DNA from 4 places in the Solwaraspora sp. WMMD937 genome. Region 4 is predicted to be linked to each of the others. Evidence: riboswitches for the same ligand, from Rfam matches in the RefSeq annotation. Region 4 holds a riboswitch; each other region holds the start of a gene.

Region 1 (4,183 bases), 750 kb from region 4:
GCGATCCGATCCCCGGCGCTGTCCAGCGCGGTGAGCACCAGGGCCGGTGTGGTGAGCCCGGCCCGCCGTCGGTGGCCGAGCTGGTGCAGTGAGTCGCCTTCCGGGAGGATCCGGTCGAGCACCAGGCAGTCGTAGTCGTTGATGCTCATGCTCAGGTCGGCCTGGCTCCAGTCGGCCGCCTGGTCGACGGCGAATCCGCCGGAGCGCAGCGCGGTGACGACGGCGCTGCGTACCTCGGGGTCGTCCTCGACCACCAGCACCCGCATGCGGGCGAGGCTAGCAAGCCGCCGTCACCAGCGCGTCTTTGACGAGGGGTCCACCCGAGGACGTGCACCGGTCGCCGTTGAGCAGGAAGTTCGTCGGTGGCGGGTTGCTCGCCGAGTAGCTAGCCGGGCACCACCGCGCCGGCGGCGCGTGACCGGGTCGTCCGGTCGCGACCAGCTGATCGACCGACTGTGAGCTTGCCCACTACCTATCGACGAGCCTCGAACCCTTGCGGGACGACGGAAGGGCCCGGGCCGATCGTCACCGCAGACCGGGCGCGGCGGCCCAGCCACTGGCCAGGCCCTAATATACAACGAAGCCTGCCGATGCATCGGCAGGCTGGGCAGCGCTGTCGGACAGACCGGCGTCGCGGTCCTGACTTGTCGGCGATTCCCCGCCGTAACAATCGAGGACTAGCGTGGGGACGGGGAGGGCAACCCCCGTCCCCACCATCAGTTGCTAAACACGCACGAGCGGTCTGGCGTCCAGGTCGTGCGTGACGCGCGGGAGCCGGGCCACGCGAGTGGCTCTGGTTCCACCTCCTCTCGACAGGTGGTGCGCGGGCTGGCGGCGGAGTCCGGGCTTGGCCCGCCGCCAGCCCGGGGAGCTGTGCGGTTGACACGGTGATGTCGCCATCGCCGCGCCACGCGTCGACTACTTCAACGGGGGCACATCCATCGATGGAAGCGCTCCCATGCAGGGACTGTAGCCTGAGTCACGAGTTTGCGAAAGTCCAGCGGCTGATCAGCTCACGAAATGAAGGTGTGATGAGGCGGTCACGCCCATGTTCACCGGCCGAACTGCTGAACCGCCGTGGTCGCCCCGGCGACGATCAGCAGCGCATCCGGCGGGATCAACGTCTCAGGTCCCGCGTACCTCAGCTGCTGGTCCCGCTCCTTGATCCCGACCACCGTAATGCCGTACCGCTGACGTAGCCGGGACTCGGCCAACGTCCGGCCGGCGGCGTCCGGCGGGGCGCAGACCTTGGCGATGGCGAACCCGTCGTCGAACTCGATGAAGTCGAGCATCCGACTGGCCAGCAGGTGGGCCACCCGGTCACCCATCGCCGCCTCCGGAAAGATCACATGGTGCGCGCCGACTGAGGCGAGGATCCGGCCGTGCTTGGCGGTGATCGCCTTTGCCCAGACCTCCGGGACACCCAGTTCGGTCAGCGCCACCACGGTGAGGATGCTTGCCTCGACGTCCGAGCCGATGCCGACCACCGCGCGGGGGTAGTCGGCGACGCCACACTGGCGCAACGCCCGGTCATCGGTCGAATCCGCCTCGACCACCCTCGGCAGCCGCTCGGACCAGCGGTGCACCCGTTTGGGATGCTCGTCGATACCCAGCACGTCGTGGCCGAGGCGGAGCAGAGACTGGGCGACCTGACCACCGAACCGGCCGAGGCCGATCACCACCACGCTGTCGGCGTCCGGCGGCCCGACCGGGGAATCGTCATCTCTCACCGAGGATCCGTCCGACGCTACGACTTTCCCGCTTTTCCTCATACGCACTGTAGTCAGCCGCTAACCTCGGCGCAGCGATATCCCGGCCCCTGACGACTTGTCGTACGCCGCCGGACGCAGAAAGTGGACATCACCGAAAGTCGTTGCCTGGTAACGGATTTTTCCAGCTCAGTCAGGATTGTCGAGGTGTTGATGCCGGTGACCGATCCGGTAAGCTTGCCGGCGGTCTCCGCCAGGCGGCGCCCACCGGTGCCGGCGGTGACCGCCGCCCAATCACCCTCCGGGGTGAGCCGGGGAACCACGTTTCCACCGGGGTGAATCCGCGCCAGCGGTAGGGATCGTTCCGTCCCGAACCCGTCAGCTAACTCGGTCGGCGGCCAAGGAAAGGAACAGGATGACCGCACCCCTCCGCCGGCGGATTCCGACGGCTGCGGCGCTCGCCGCCGTCGCCGCCCTGCTCGCCGGCTTCGTCGTAGCGTCGCCGGCCGCCGCTCAGGATCCGGACGACGAAGGCGCCCCGCCACTGCTCAGCGAAGTGCTCGAATCGACCGGCCGAGGCTTCGTCGAAGCCAAGGCGGCGGTCGACGAGTCCCGCAAACGCCAGTTGAAGCTCAACCTCGAGTTGGAAAAGGTCGAGGAGCGGATAGCGGCGCTGACCCCACAGATCGGCCAGGTCGCCTCCAACTCGTACCGCCTCGGTCGGATCACCCCGGTGATGGTCCTGCTCAACAGCGCAGACCCGGACGCGTTGCTGGAACGCGCCGAAGGCCTGGACATGATCGCCATGCACGACAACAAGCGGATTCGGCAGCTCAACGAGGCCCGCGAACAGGCCGCCCGGGCGGTCGCCGCGATCGACGCCGAAGTGGCCCGCGAGGAACAGCAACTCGAGGCGATGGCCCGACAGAAGAAAGAGGCCGAAAAGGCCCTCCAACTGGTCGGCGCGGTCGCCACCAACGGGTTCGTCTCGGCCACCTCGCCGGTCGCCGCCCAGGCGCCGCGTAACTCGGACGGTTCCTGGCCGTCCCAGTCGTGCAGTCTGGACGACCCCACCACGAGCGGCTGCATCACGCCGCGCACCATGCACGCGCTGAACGAAGCGAAGAAGGCCGGCTTCACCCGCTTCGTCTCCTGCTTCCGCCCCGGTGGGCCGTTCGAGCACCCCAAGGGGCGGGCCTGCGACTTCTCCGCCCAGCAGCAGGGGTTCGGCGGCGACGCCTTCGGCGACGACCGGCTGTACGGCAACAACCTGACCGCCTTCCTGGTCCGCAACGCCGACAAGCTGGGCATCCTCTACGTCATCTGGTACCGCCAGTTCTGGTCACCGACCACCGGTTGGAGTTCGTACAGCGGTGCCGGCGGCGACCCGAACAGCGACCACACCAACCACGTACACCTGTCCCTGCTGTGACCACCTGACCTCGCTTCGCGCGGTGCCGGGCCGGGCCGGCACCGCGCGAAGAAACTGTCAGCCGGTACGCGCCGTCAGCCGGTACGCGCCGACCGGCGTACCGGTGACCGGCCGGTCGGCTGCTGCGGCGGCGGACCGACCGGATTGGCCGGCGGGATCGCCCGGGTGACCGGCTTGTCCGCAGCCACCGTGATCGGCTCGCCGTGGTGAGTGAGGTCAACGGTGGCGTTCGGGTCGACGTCACGCAGCGAATAGGTCACCTCGTCGTGTTGGACCGCCACCCGCAGCCGCAGGCCCCGCCACATCATGGCGAACTCCAGCCGGTTGATCCGCTGCGGCAACCGGGGAGCGAAGGCCAGCTCCCCGCCGTGGTCACGCATCCCCCCGAAGCCGGCGACCAGCGCGAGCCACGCCCCGGCCAGGGCGGCCACGTGGATGCCGTCGCGGGTGTTGCGGTTGATGTCGTGCAGGTCCATCAACGCGGCCTCACCCATGTAGTCGTGGGCGAGCTCCAGATGGCCGGTCTCCGCGGCGATCACCGACTGGGTGCACGCCGACAACGACGAGTCCCGCACCGTACGCCGCTCGTAGTAGGCGAAGTTGCGGGCCTTCTCCTCCTCGGTGAACGCGTCGCCCCGCCAGTGCATCGCCAGCGCCAGGTCGGCCTGCTTGACCACCTGCTTGCGGTACAGATCGAAGTACGGGTAGTGCAGCAGCAGCGGATAGTGGTCCTGCGGGGTGCCGGCGAAGTCCCACTCCTGGTGCCGGGTGAACCCGGCCGACTGCGGGTGCACGCCCAGCTCGTCGTCGTACGGGACGTGCATCGACAGCGCCGCGTCCCGCCAGGCCGCGGTCTCCTCGTCGTCGACGCCGAGCACCCAGGCCCGGTCGGCGTAGCGCAGCGCGCAGTCGGCAGCGGTCAGCAGGTTCCGCTGCGCCATCAGGTTGGTGTAGATGTTGTCGTCGACCACGGCGGTGTACTCGTCCGGCCCGGTCACCCCGTCGATGTGGAACCGGCCGTGCCGGTCGTGGTGGCCCAGCG
Region 2 (4,183 bases), 2.1 Mb from region 4:
GTGACGGGAATCGCTGCGCCCTGCCCGGTGTCGTGGTGTGCTGGGAGCCTGCCACACCCCACCGACCTCAGTGAATCGGGCAGTCGGCCGGCCCGACGCAGCGCGGCGATCGAGGAGCCTGGCAGGAAACGCCAATCCTGTTCACAGCAATTATTCAGGCAATCGTGTCAGCTTCGACTCACGAGACGGAATCCCTGACGCGTCTCATCTGTTGTGCAGGTGTCGGCGCCATACGGCGGGGCCTGCCACATCAGGTTCGCCGGATCGGAGGCGGACGTGACGGGGGAGAGGCTGATGGAGATGCGCATCGCAGGTGACAGGGCACGACGTGGGGTTAACGAGGGGACCGTGAGCAACGTGGAGAAGACGATGGCTTTGCGGACCGACGAGGTAGCCGAGGAGCGGGACCTCGTTGGCGTCTACCTGCATGAGATCTCCCGCACGCCGCTGCTCGACGCGGCCCGGGAAGTCGACCTCTCCAAGGCGATCGAGGCCGGTCTGTACGCGGAGCACCTGCTGGAGCAGGGCATGCCGCGGGCCGGGGTGAGCCGCGAGGAGCTGGAGCGGCTGGTCGTCGAGGGTGAACGGGCCAAGGACCTGTTCATCCGGGCCAACCTGCGTCTGGTGGTGTCGATCGCCCGCCGCTACGTCCGGTCCGGGATGCCGATGCTGGACCTGATCCAGGAGGGCAACACCGGTCTGGTCCGCGCGGTGGAGAAGTTCGACTACGAGCGTGGTTTCAAGTTCTCCACCTACGCGACCTGGTGGATCCGGCAGGCCATCAGCCGGGCGATCGCCCAGCAGGAGCGGACCGTACGGCTTCCGGTGCACCTGGTCGAGGACGTCAACCGGATGCGCAACGTAGCCCGCCAGTTGACCCGCGAGCTCGGTTCGGACCCGGAGCCGGAGCAGATCGCCGCCTCGCTCGGCGTGCCGGTCGAGCGGGTGCACGAGCTGGTGCGGTGGTCGCAGGACACGGTGTCGCTGGACACCCCGGTCGGCGACGACGGCGATACCAACCTGGGCGACCTGGTGGCCGACAGTGACGCACCGTCGCCGGAGGACATCGTGCTCACCGGGTTGGAGCGGCAGCGGATCGAGGGCCTGCTCAACCACCTGGACGACCGGTCCGCCGGCATCATGCGGGCCCGGTACGGCTTGGAGGACGGGCGAGAGCACTCGCTGACCGAGGTCGCTTCGCGCTTCTCGCTGTCCCGGGAGCGCATCCGGCAGCTGGAGATCCAGGCACTGGGCCGGCTGCGGGAGCTGGCCCGGGCGGAAGGGCTGCAGGCGGCCTGACGAATCGGCGGCAGGCGACCTGATCCGCCGATGAACTGACAACCCACCGACGAACTGACGACGGCCCGGCATCCGCAAGCGCGGATGCCGGGCCGTCGTCAGTTCGTCGGGCGAGCGACCGGGTCAGCGGACCCGGCCGTAGCCGTACGGCGGCATCATGTCCACGCTGGCCAGCTCGACGGTGCGGCCGAAGGTGGGTGCGTGGATCACCTGGCCGCCGCCCACGTACAGGCCGACGTGGGCGAGACCGTTGTAGAACACCAGGTCACCGGGCTGCAGTGCGCCACGGTTGATCTTCGCGACCACGTCCCACTGCATCGCCGCGTTGTGCGGCAGGCTCTTGCCGGCGGTACGCCACGCGGCAAGCGTCAGGCCCGAGCAGTCGTAACCGTTCGGGCCGCTGGCAGCCCAGACGTACGGCTTGCCGATGGCTCCGTACGCAAACTCGACGACCGAGCCGGCGGCACCGGACACCGACGGGACGGTTCCGGTGTACGACGAGCCGGTCTCGCTCGCGGCACCGTAGGCCCGTTCCCGCTTGTCCATCAGCTCGTCGATGTCCGCTTCGATGCTCTTCTTGCGGTCAGCGAGCTCCTTGACCTGGGCGTCCTGCTTCTTCAGGGCCGCCTGCAGCTTCTCCTGCTCGGCCAGGTAGGTCAGTTGGGTGCTGGTGAACTCGCTGAGTCGCTGCTGCCGGTCCCGGGCCAGGTGGTCCAGGGTGCCGAGCCGGTGGATGAAGCTGCCGGAGGTGCCGTCGAGCAGGGCGGTCGCGGTGCTCAACCCGCCGGTCTTGTACGCGTTGACCGCGATCTGACCGACCTCGGTCTGCGCTGCCGCGAGTTCGGCTTGCAGCGGGCCGAGCTTGGCGTCGATCTCCTCGGCCGCCGCCCGGGTGGCCTTGGCCTCCTCCCTGAGCCGGTTGTACGACTCGACGACCTTGGCCAGCTCTTCGGATTCCTTGTCGATCTGCTGCGTGAGTTCGCTGACCGTCGGCTGGGCGGTCGCGGCGGTCGCCGGTACCACCAGGCCGAGGCTTACGCCGGCCAGCATCAGGGTGCGCAGCAGAATCCGCGCTGTTGACAAGAACGCAGAACCCTTCTTCCTAGCCGCCTACCGGGTTAGCTGACGGATTCGGGCGGGAAGTTCGCCCTACCGCGGTGAACCGCGGATTCACCCCAGTTGCCGATGGGTCCCCGGATCGCAACCGTGAGATTACTGTTTGTAATGTCAGATAATCTCGGGACGGCGATTCGGCGGCACTGGACCGGCGTCACCGCTTCCCGGCGACTGGCGACCGGACCAGCCGATCCAACTTAGCCGCAAGGGTTGCGACCAGGAAAGTGCTGCGATCGTGATCCGTGGCATGGAACTGGCCGGAGGCCGTTGACAGTTACTTGATGTGACGGTTGGCTGCTCTGGGCAACATTCCTATTGCCCTCGGGTGACTGGTTGACTCCGGCGCGTTGTCCTTGGACAGCGCCTGATCAATTGCGAATAATGCGTCATTAGTCGGTCTACGCGGTTGTCGTCAGTAAGCTATCGGGATAAATGGGCGCAAAAGGTCTGGTTCGCCATCCAGGACGCGGCCTGCCGTACGTCATTCTGCTAGGTGGCAGAATGACTACCTTCCATCGAGTAGCTTGCTGTTCGCACAATGGACCCGCAAGGTCAGCGCCGCACGAGCCCTTCGGAGGCAGCTATGCGTGCTACTCGCCAGACCCCACCCCGACGCGGTTCCCCGGTACCCGCACAGTCCGGCTCCAGTGTCGGACGGACCTTCTACCGGCAGCCCGGCATCTGCGTGACCGGTGACTGGTTCGTCGTGGCCGGCCGGCGGTTCGCCGTCCGCGACCTCACCGAACTCCGGACCGCACGAGGCGCCCGCGACCGGCTCACCGGCCGGGTGATCGCGGTGACCGCCCTGACCCTGGCGGCGGTCGCGGTGACCGTCGGCTACACCCGGGGGCTGGACGAGGTCAGTGCTGGGGCCTACCTCGCCATGCTGGCGGCCGCGTTCGTGCCGGTGACGGTGGCCTGGCTCGGCGACCGGTTGCGGCCGCGGGCGTACGAACTCTGGGGCCGTCACCAGGGACTGCTGTTGCTGCTGTTCAGCACCGACGACGAACGCCAGTACGGCCAGGTGAGCCGGGCGTTGATGCGGGCCCGGGAAATGTCCCGGCTGGCCGGTCTGTCCGAGCCGGTCACCATCGAACCGTGGGTGCCCGACCAGCGGTGAGCGGGTCCGACCGCCGCTGCGGTCGCCAGCGGGCTGGTCGACGTCGATCAGCCCGCGTCTCGCCCGTCCAGTCGACGGGCGAGGTCGTGCAGCATCGCCACCGAGTCGGCCGGTGACAGGGATTCTGCCCGTAGTCGGTCGAAGACATGCTGGTACGGCCGGACCTCGTCGGCCCGGTCGATGACCTCCTCGACCAGAGCGCTCTCCACGTACACCACGTCAGCGTCGGCCTGGTCGGCGAAGTGCAGGATGACGAACGGCCCGAGCACCGTGTTGCTTCCGGCGGCGAACGGCAGCACCCGGACCGTGACATGAGGTGCCGCCGACATCTTCGCCACGTGCTGGAGCTGCTCGCGCAGTACCCGCGGGCCGCCGGTCATCCGGCGCAGTGCAGCCTCGTCGATGATCACCTCGATCTGCGGCGGATCGGCGCCGAAGAGCACCTCGTGCTGGCGGGCCAGCCGGATCTGCACCCGCCCTTCGATCTCGGCCGCCGGTACATGGTGCGGGCCGTCGGCCGGGATCACCGCGCGGGCGTACTCCTCGGTCTGCAGCAGACCGGGGAAGCTGATCGGCTGGAAGTAGCGCAGTGCCGACGCTTCCGCCTCCAGCCCGATGTAGGCCGCGTAGGCGGCCGGCACCCGGTCC
Region 3 (4,183 bases), 1.8 Mb from region 4:
GTACCGCTTGAACAGCAGCGACGACCACCAGTCGTTGGTGGGCACGGCTCCGCCGGGGGCGTTGCCCGTCACGTACTGGCGGGGGTTGGCGGAGATGTTGCCGCAGGCGGTCGGGGCGGCGGCGCCCGCCGGGCGGGTGGTGGTGTAGCTGCCGGCACCGACGGTGGCGGCGTCGGCGGTGCGCAGTACGCCGAAGATCAGTCCGGTCGCGGCCAGCGCTGTCACGGTGGTGGCTGCCAGGATCCGGCGCGGCGTACGACCTGTTCGCGCGCCATGGATCGACAGGTTCATGGTGCCTCCGGGTTGGGTCGGGCGCGGTCCACGATCGCGAAAAATTTCACGCCCATTAATGAGTTATTGCCAGGAGGTCATCAGAGATGCGGGCTTCTGTCAATATCCCGACATGAAGTTTCGTGTATCCGGTACGGGGTCGTGGCTGTCTGTTGACAGCCGCGCCGGTGCTGCTATATACCTCTCTCTGAGAGCGCTCTCTCGGCTTCGTGGGCTGCATGTGCTCTGGCGCGAGCCGGGTGCGACTGCATGGCGGTAGAGCGCTCTCGCGTGGTTGCCGGTGACCGTCGGTAAATATGCCGATCGGTCTGCCGCTGTTGCGTAAATGACGCCGTACGCTGATTCCGCCGCGAATAGAAAACGGGGGCGGACGGCCACCGACGTGGCCGTCCGCCCCCGATCGCGGACGTCAGTACACCGACAGGTGTACGTGGTTGGTGTGGTCGCTGGACGGGTCGCCACCCGCACCGCTGTACGTCTTCCAGCCGCTGCTGGGCAGCCAGATCCGCTTGTACCAGATCACGTAGAGCACACCGAGCCGGTCGGCGTTGTTGATGTAGTAGTTCGCGAGGTTGTCGCCGTAGCTCTTGTCGCCGCCGGTCGCCACTCCACCGAAGCCGTTGGGCTGGGCGGCGAAGTCACACGCCCGGCCCTTGGGGTGCTCGCCGGAGCTGCCGTTGCGGAAGCAGGACACGTAGCGGGTGAAGCCGGCAGCCTTCGCCTGGTTCAGCGCGTGCAGCGTACGGGGCGTGATGCAGCCGGAGGTGGTGGGGTCGTCGACGTTGCACGACTCGGCCGGCCAGGAGCCGTTCGCGTTGCGCGGAGCCGGGGTTGCCGACGCGCTGGATGACCCGGAGCTGGATGACCCGGAGCCGGAGGACCCGGAGCCGGAGGACCCGCTGGCGGCGGCCCGTTCGGCCTCCTCCGCCGCCTGCTGCCTCGCCCGTTCCTCCGCCTGCTTCTCGGCGGCGACCGCGACGGCCAGGGCCCGCTCCGCCTGGTTCCGGCGCTGGTCCATGATGGTGACCTGCTTCTGCTGCTCCCGGATCTCGTGCTCGATCGCGGCCTTGGACCTGGTCACCTGGTCACGGGTGCGGTACAGCTCGCGGAGCTGCTTCTCCTCGTTGGCGGTCACCGCGCTCAGCGCCGCCGCCCGGTCGATGAATCCTTCCGGCGAGGTGCTGTTGAGCAGCGCGGAGACTGGGCCGAGCCGGCCGTTGCGGTACGCGCGGTCGACGATGTGCCCAACGTTCCTGTTCCGTTGCTCCAGTTCGGCACCGACCGTGTCGAGCTGCTCGGACAGCTTCTTCTGCCGGTCCTTCGAATGGTTGAGCGCCGCCTTGGCGTCGATCCAGCCCTTCGAGGCCGCATCGAGCTCCTTGCGCAGGCTGTCGGTGCCTCCCTCGTCGTCGACCCGGTCGGGCCGGTTGGCGGGCAGGGCGGCTCCGGCCGGCGAGCCGATCGGGGTGCCGGTGACGGCCATCAGGGCGGCGGTCAACGCCGCCAATAACGCGGACCGGGTTTTTCTGTGTACTGTGCGCGACACTGTGCATTCCTTCCGTCAGCCGCCGACCGGGTTAGCTGACGGGTTCGGGACGGAAGATCCCTACCGCGTGACGCGGATGCACCCCAGGTACGTGGTTCCCCGGCTCGCCGTACGGCGATTAGGCGACGGCCTCCGCGGGCGCCGGAGGGGCGCCGCCCGAGCGGAGACCGGGGCCGAGACTACCGGCTCCCCGGGTCGTCGTCCCGGTATCGATAGCCATGTTATGTCTGGAAAAATCAGAAATATACGTATATCGTAGCTGTGAACGTCGCGGGAAGGTCACGAAACTTAAGCATCTGCTAATCACCAGTCGGCCGGTCCGCAGGAGTCGGCGGGGGCCAGTGGCTCGATCTGCAGCGTCGCGTGCTCGATACCGAACTCGTCGTGCAGGGCCGTCCGGGCGTCCCGCAGCACCGTGCCGACATCGGCCGACGGGGTCACGGCCAGGTGTGCCGAGGCCACCTCCATGCCCGGGGTGAGCGTCCAGACGTGGAGGTCGTGCACGTCGCAGACGCCCGGCACGATGGCCAGCCGGCGGTGGACCCGGGCGACCTCCACATGCTCCGGCGCCGCCTGCACCAGGATGCGCAGCGCGGCCCGGGCCAGCCGCCAGGTGCGCGGCAGGATGAACACCCCGACACCGACGGCGACCAGCGGGTCGGCGTACCACCAGCCGGTGGTGGCGATCACCGTGGCGGCCACCAGCACCCCCACCGAGCCGAGTAGGTCGCCGAGCACCTCCAGGTAGGCGCCACGCACGTTGAGGCTCTCCCGGGCTCCCTGGCGCAGCAGGGCGAAGGCGACGATGTTGGCGAGCAGGCCGGCGACCGCCACCACCAGCATCGGGCCGACCGTCACCGGCTCTGGATCGGCGAACCGGCGGGCCGCCTCCACCAGGACGTAGAGCGCGACCCCGGCGAGCAGTACGGCGTTCGCCAGCGCGGCCAGCACCTCGAGGCGGTAAAGGCCGAAGGTGCGCTGCGGCTCCCCGGCCGGTCGTCGGGTAGCGGCGATCGCTGCGAGCGCCATGCCGATGCCGAGCACGTCGGTGAACATGTGCCCGGCGTCGGACAACAGTGCCAGGGAACCGGTCGCGAGCGCGGTGACCGCCTCGACCACCATGAAGACCGCCAGCAGGACGAAGGCGGCCCAGAGGCGCCCGTAGTGTCGCTGACCGGTGCTCCCGGCACCGTGATCGTGTCCGACTCCCACGCCTGCCACCCTCCGTTGCCCGGCGTTTCGTCAGCAGAATAATGCTCACATAGCAATATGTGCAATCGACTCCGGGTCGAGGTCGATGGTGACCAGCCGTTGCGTCGCCCGGGAGAGCGCGACGTAGAGCGTGCGCACCCCGGCCTCGGACTCGGCACGGATCTCCTCGCCGGCCACCAGCACCACCGCGTCGTACTCCATGCCCTTCGCCTGCAGGCTCGACACCACCTGTAGCCGGGAGGTCGCCAGCTCGCCGAGCCAGCCGGCGACCTCGTCCCGCCGGGCCACCGCTGCGATGACGCCGACCGTCCCCTCCACGGCGGCCAGCATCTCAGCGGTCGCGGTACGGACCGCAGCCGGCAGCACGGCCGCAGCTACCCGGTCCCGGCGCGGCACCACCCCGGTCGACCGGACCGCCGTCGGCAACGGGGCGTCCGGAGCGACCTCGCGGATCACCTCGGCGGCCAGTTCGAAGATCTCCGCCGGGTTGCGGTAGTTCGTAGTCAGCTGGAATTCCCGCTGCGGCCGCCGCCCCAACGCCCGGTCCCGGGCCTGGGCGAGCTCGGCCGGATCCCCGGTCCACGCGGTCTGCGCCGGATCCCCGACCACCGTCCAGGAGGCGAGCCGGCCCCGGCGCCCGATCATCCGCCACTGCATCGGCGACACGTCCTGCGCCTCGTCGACCACCACGTGGGCGTACTCCCGGTAGTCGGCCGGTCGCTCCCGGGCGGCGGCACGGGCCGCCCGATCCCGGTCGGCGAAGGTCGTCACCTCACGCACCCCGCCGGTCACCTGGAACGGATCCCGGTGCCGGCGGCGGGGCTGCGGTGGCCGGCCGAGCAGTTCGTCCAACTCGTCCAGCAGCGCCACGTCCGCAATCGTCGGCCCGTTGTCCGCCAGGTCACCGAACGCATCGGCCAGCACCGCGATCTCGGCCGGGTCGAGCACTCCCCGCGCGTACCGACGCAGCCGGTCCGGCCGAGCCAGCCAGCCCAGCACGTGTCGCGGCAGCAGCCGGGGCCACCAGGCCCGCAGGAAGTCCCGGAAATCGTCCCGGTCCGACAACTCGTCCTCGAACTCGGCCTGGCCGGGCAGCCGGGCCGGGGCCACCAACTGCCGGGCCTGCGCCCACAA
Region 4 (4,183 bases):
GTCGCCCGGTACCCGGCGACGACGTCGGTGGTCGCAGCGATCGGCCAGGCTGCCGGCCCGAGCACTGCGGGCGGCCGGCGCCGCGCGTCCAAGGGCTGTGCAACAGCGACGTTCGGTACGTCGAGTGCGTTCAGCAGGCAGGCCAACGCGGCGGTACGTGGTCCGACCGGTCCGGCGCCGCGCTCGGCGGCGGCCAGCCGTCGCCGGGTCTCCGTCTCGGCGGGCGGTTCGCCGCCGTCCGGCGGAGCGAATTTGGGCCGGGGCAGCACCCAGAGCACCCGGTCCCGTTCCCGGCGGAGCACCCCCGAGACGACCAGCCCGTTGAGTACCTCGTCGACTACACCGTGGGACAGATCGACCACCCAGTCGCGGGTCGCGCGGCCAGGCTCGGCCTGAATCCTGGTCCGGACCTGGTCGAGCAACTCCCGACCGTGGCCTCGACCCCGGGCATCGCCGGGTGCGTACCCGCCGGCGGGATCGTCGTCGGTCAGCACCCGGCCGTCTGCGTCAATCGCAATCTGGCCGCCGACGGCGAGGTCGCACAACACCGCCCCGGCGACGGCGTAGTCGAGCTCTGGGGAAGCGACGGTCGCGGTCCCGGAATCGTCATAGCTGAGCAGGACCAGCTCCTCCGCGAGGCTGAGCGATTCCATGTCATCATGCTAACCGCCCAGACCGGTGACCGCAGGAGAAGCGGTTGCTTCGGGGAAGCAGAGGCGGCAGGCGGTCTTGAACGAACACCGCGCTTTCCAATAAGGTGATGCACCGACCGCTGCGGATGTCGGCCTCCGTACCCCCGCCCGTGAGGCCCCAGCGATCGAACCATTGAAGGAGTCGCTGCCAATGGCACGTGCGCTCGTAAACTCGCACATCCATCGTCACAGTGGGTCCCGAAATCGATGCGGAGAGCATCGGCCTTTACGGCTCTTGCGGCGTAGTGCGATCACCCTGTTGCTCGCCGTAATTGCGTTGGTCATCCCGGCTGTTCCGGCCCACGCCGAGCCGACGCTGGCTGAGATCGAAGCCGAGTTGGACGCCCAGTGGCTGAAACTGGAACCGGTCATCGAGCAGTACAACAAGGTGCACAGCGAGCTCAAGGCCAACGAGAAGAAGGCGGCTGCGCTCGACGAGAAGATCCGCCCGCTGTCGCTGCAGGCCAACCTGGCGGCGGACGAGATCGGTGAGGTGGCCAACCGCTATTACCGGACCGGGCCGTCGAGCGAGCTGAACGCCCTCCTCCGGACCGGATCACCGACCAGCCTGGCGGATCAGCTCGTGGTGCTGGACCGGATCTCCAAGCGTCGGCAGGAAAAGATCACCGCCGTTCTGGAGACCCGCGACCGCTATCTCGCTGAACGGCAGACGCTGGACGAGTTGATCACGAAGCAGCAGGCACAGGACAAGACGCTCGCCGAGCAGCGCAAGACCATCGACGCCGAGATCAAGCGCCTGGAACGGGCGCGAAACGCCGCGTACCAGTCCACCGGCTACACCGGCGGATCCGGTGCCTCCGGCCCGTGCCCGGCGGTGTCGGTCGGCGGAGCCGCCGGAACTGCGGTCCGCACCGCGTGCGCACAGCTCGGTAAGCCGTACGTCTGGGGTGCCACCGGGCCGAACGCCTTCGACTGTTCCGGCCTGACCCAGTACGCCTGGGCAAGTGCCGGTGTCAGCCTCACGCATTACACCGGAACTCAGTGGAATCAGGGCAGTTCGGTCAGCCGCGCCAACGCCAAGCCCGGCGATCTCGTATTCTTCTTCAGTGATCTGCATCACGTGGGGATCTACATCGGTAATGGCCTGATGGTGCACGCTCCCCGCGCGGGTCAGCCTGTGCAGATGGAGAACATCGACAACATGCCGCTCGCCGGTTTCAAGCGGGTCGGCTGATCGCAGCAGGTCAGCCAGCCCGCCGAGGCAATCTGAGTGGCGCGCGTTGGTCGGCCGAACGTACGGGCGGACCGGTATGAACGGGCCGGTCCGCCCGGCAGAATTCGAACGCTTGAACGATGGCAGCCTATGCACGATACGCAATCGTCTGCGTACTCAATGAGATAGTCCATGTTTTCGCTTGCGTAGCGAGAACACCGCTCTCTACCCTTGGGGATCGTCGAGTCGGGAGGACGTCAACCAACCGGGTTGACCTCGGCCTGACACCGCCTAATCGCCGTCTGACGGCGAGCCGGGGACCCACGGCACTCTCGGGGTGAATCCGCAGGCCACCTGCGGTAGGGCGTCTCCTTTCCGCCCGAACCCGTCAGCTAACCCGGTAGGCGGTCTGGGGAGAAGGAGTCCGGTGGCTACGAGCGCCCCTCGGCGATACCTCCGGTGGTCCGGCCGCGACCATCGGCGAAAACCGCCGCACGACCCTGGCCGAATACTCACCACGTTGATCGCCGCCACCACCGGCGTCGGTCTGCTGCTGGTCGCGGCGCCGGCGCAGGCGCAGCCCACCGTCGCCGAGATCGAGTCGCAGATCGACGAGGTCTGGGCCGAGCTCGAACCGACGATCGAACGGCACAACGCCGTACGGCAAGACCTCGCCGCCAAGAAGAAGCAGGCGGACGAACTGCAGAAGAAGATCAAGCCGCTGCAGATCCAGATCGACCTGGCGATGGACCGGGTCAGCGAGTTCGCCGCCCGGTCGTACAAGGGTGGTAGTCCGTCGGTCTTCAACGCGATCCTGACCAACGGCAAGCCGACCCACCTCGCCGACCAGCTCGAGCTGCTGGACCAGTTCGCCCGGCGGCAGGCCCGCGACGTGCAGGCTGTCGTCGACCTCAAGAACGAGTACGCCGCGAAGAAGGCTCCGCTGGACGATTTGATCATCGAGCTGACCAGCACCGAGGCTCAGCTGGCGGCGAAGGCCAAGGAGATCGACGCCGAGGTTGACCGGTTGCAGGACCTGCGCCTGGAGGCGTACGGCTCGACCAACACCCTCGGCTCGCTGCGTCCCGCGCCCTGCCCGGCGACCTACCCCGGCGGTGCGGCCGGCAAGGCGGTCACCTTCGCCTGTGCGCAGATCGGCAAGCCGTACGTGTGGGGTTCAGCGGGACCGGGCAGCTACGACTGTTCGGGTCTCACCCTGGCCGCCTGGGGGCAGGCGGGTGTCTCACTGCCACACAACGCGGCCCGGCAGCGTCAGGTGACCGCCAATGTGAGCCGGGACCAGCTGCGCCCCGGTGACCTCATCTTCTACTACAGCGGGCTCTCCCACGTCGGCATGTACGTGGGTGACGGCTGGATCGTGCACGCCTCCCAGGCGGGCGAACCGGTGCAGATGCGCAAGATCGGTTCGAGTGTGCACAGTTACGGCAGGCCCGGCTAGACCTCACTCCTCCCCATGGCCTGGCGCGTGTCGCTGATCCCCCCGTCAAGCGGCAGCACCGGCCACCGGAAAGGCGCCCTCCCATGTCTCCCCCCGGCTTGGGAGGGCGCCTTTCGCCTCCCCGTCGCCGGTGCGCCGGCTCTCCGACAGCCCAGCCGGTTCAGCTGGTCGGCCAGGTGCGCCACCGCTGCCAGGACCGGCTCGGAGTGGGCCCACGCTGGCCCTGGTACCGGGATCCGTAGACCGCCGACCCGTACGGATGCTCCGACGGCGACGAGAGCCGGAAGATGCACAACTGCCCGATCCTCATCCCGGGCCAGAGCTTGATCGGCAGGTTCGCCACGTTGGACAACTCCAGCGTCACGTGGCCGGAGAAGCCGGGGTCGATGAAGCCGGCGGTGGAGTGGGTCAACAGGCCCAGCCGACCCAGGCTCGACTTGCCCTCCAGCCGGGCGGCCAGGCCGTCGCCGAGCGAGACGACCTCGAGCGTGGAGGCAAGGACGAACTCACCGGGGTGCAGGACGAACGGGTCGCCGCTGGGCACCTCGACCTGGGACGTCAGATCGTCCTGCCGGGTGGCCGGGTCGATGTGGGTGTACAGGTGGTTGTTGAAGACCCGGAAATACCGGTCGAGCCGGACATCGATGCTCGACGGCTGGATGAGCGAGGATTCGAACGGCTCGAGGGAGAGGCCGCCGGACTTGGTCTCCGCGACGATGTCCCGGTCGGAGAGGAGCATCGTCACACGATAGCGACCGTGCGGCCGGTGTGACCGTGCGGTCGGTGTCCTGGCCGGAACGTACCCGGATCGGCGTGGCCGGGCGATCCCACTATCTCTTCGTACACATGTTCGATAGA

Evidence for each region. Region 4 has a riboswitch for cyclic di-AMP ahead of O7621_RS04975 (NlpC/P60 family protein). Riboswitches for the same ligand answer to the same signal wherever they lie in the genome.
Region 1: it holds a riboswitch for cyclic di-AMP, as region 4 does, so the genes downstream of both, O7621_RS07970 (hypothetical protein) here and O7621_RS04975 (NlpC/P60 family protein) in region 4, are expected to answer to the same signal.
Region 2: it holds a riboswitch for cyclic di-AMP, as region 4 does, so the genes downstream of both, O7621_RS13895 (NlpC/P60 family protein) here and O7621_RS04975 (NlpC/P60 family protein) in region 4, are expected to answer to the same signal.
Region 3: it holds a riboswitch for cyclic di-AMP, as region 4 does, so the genes downstream of both, O7621_RS26180 (hypothetical protein) here and O7621_RS04975 (NlpC/P60 family protein) in region 4, are expected to answer to the same signal.

Annotation. Positions count from the first base shown of each region.
Region 1 covers NZ_CP120738.1:1,873,495-1,877,677, reverse strand. Annotated here, with positions in the region: gene O7621_RS07980 (response regulator transcription factor) at 1-266, opposite strand, end outside; gene O7621_RS07975 (TrkA family potassium uptake protein) at 1,053-1,730, opposite strand; cyclic di-AMP (ydaO/yuaA leader) riboswitch at 1,987-2,122, shown strand; gene O7621_RS07970 (hypothetical protein) at 2,125-3,141, shown strand; gene O7621_RS07965 (glycoside hydrolase family 65 protein) at 3,216-4,183, opposite strand, start outside.
Region 2 covers NZ_CP120738.1:3,196,048-3,200,230, forward strand. Annotated here, with positions in the region: gene O7621_RS13890 (sigma-70 family RNA polymerase sigma factor) at 301-1,299, shown strand; gene O7621_RS13895 (NlpC/P60 family protein) at 1,423-2,349, opposite strand; cyclic di-AMP (ydaO/yuaA leader) riboswitch at 2,393-2,527, opposite strand; gene O7621_RS13900 (DUF6232 family protein) at 2,999-3,535, shown strand; gene O7621_RS13905 (DUF5753 domain-containing protein) at 3,583-4,183, opposite strand, start outside.
Region 3 covers NZ_CP120738.1:5,935,277-5,939,459, reverse strand. Annotated here, with positions in the region: gene O7621_RS26185 (glycosyl hydrolase) at 1-291, opposite strand, end outside; gene O7621_RS26180 (hypothetical protein) at 701-1,774, opposite strand; cyclic di-AMP (ydaO/yuaA leader) riboswitch at 1,842-1,972, opposite strand; gene O7621_RS26175 (cation diffusion facilitator family transporter) at 2,141-3,049, opposite strand; gene O7621_RS26170 (AAA family ATPase) at 3,095-4,183, opposite strand, start outside.
Region 4 covers NZ_CP120738.1:1,123,658-1,127,840, reverse strand. Annotated here, with positions in the region: gene O7621_RS04985 (GPP34 family phosphoprotein) at 1-653, opposite strand, end outside; gene O7621_RS04980 (NlpC/P60 family protein) at 844-1,887, shown strand; cyclic di-AMP (ydaO/yuaA leader) riboswitch at 2,145-2,288, shown strand; gene O7621_RS04975 (NlpC/P60 family protein) at 2,387-3,325, shown strand; gene dcd (dCTP deaminase) at 3,486-4,064, opposite strand.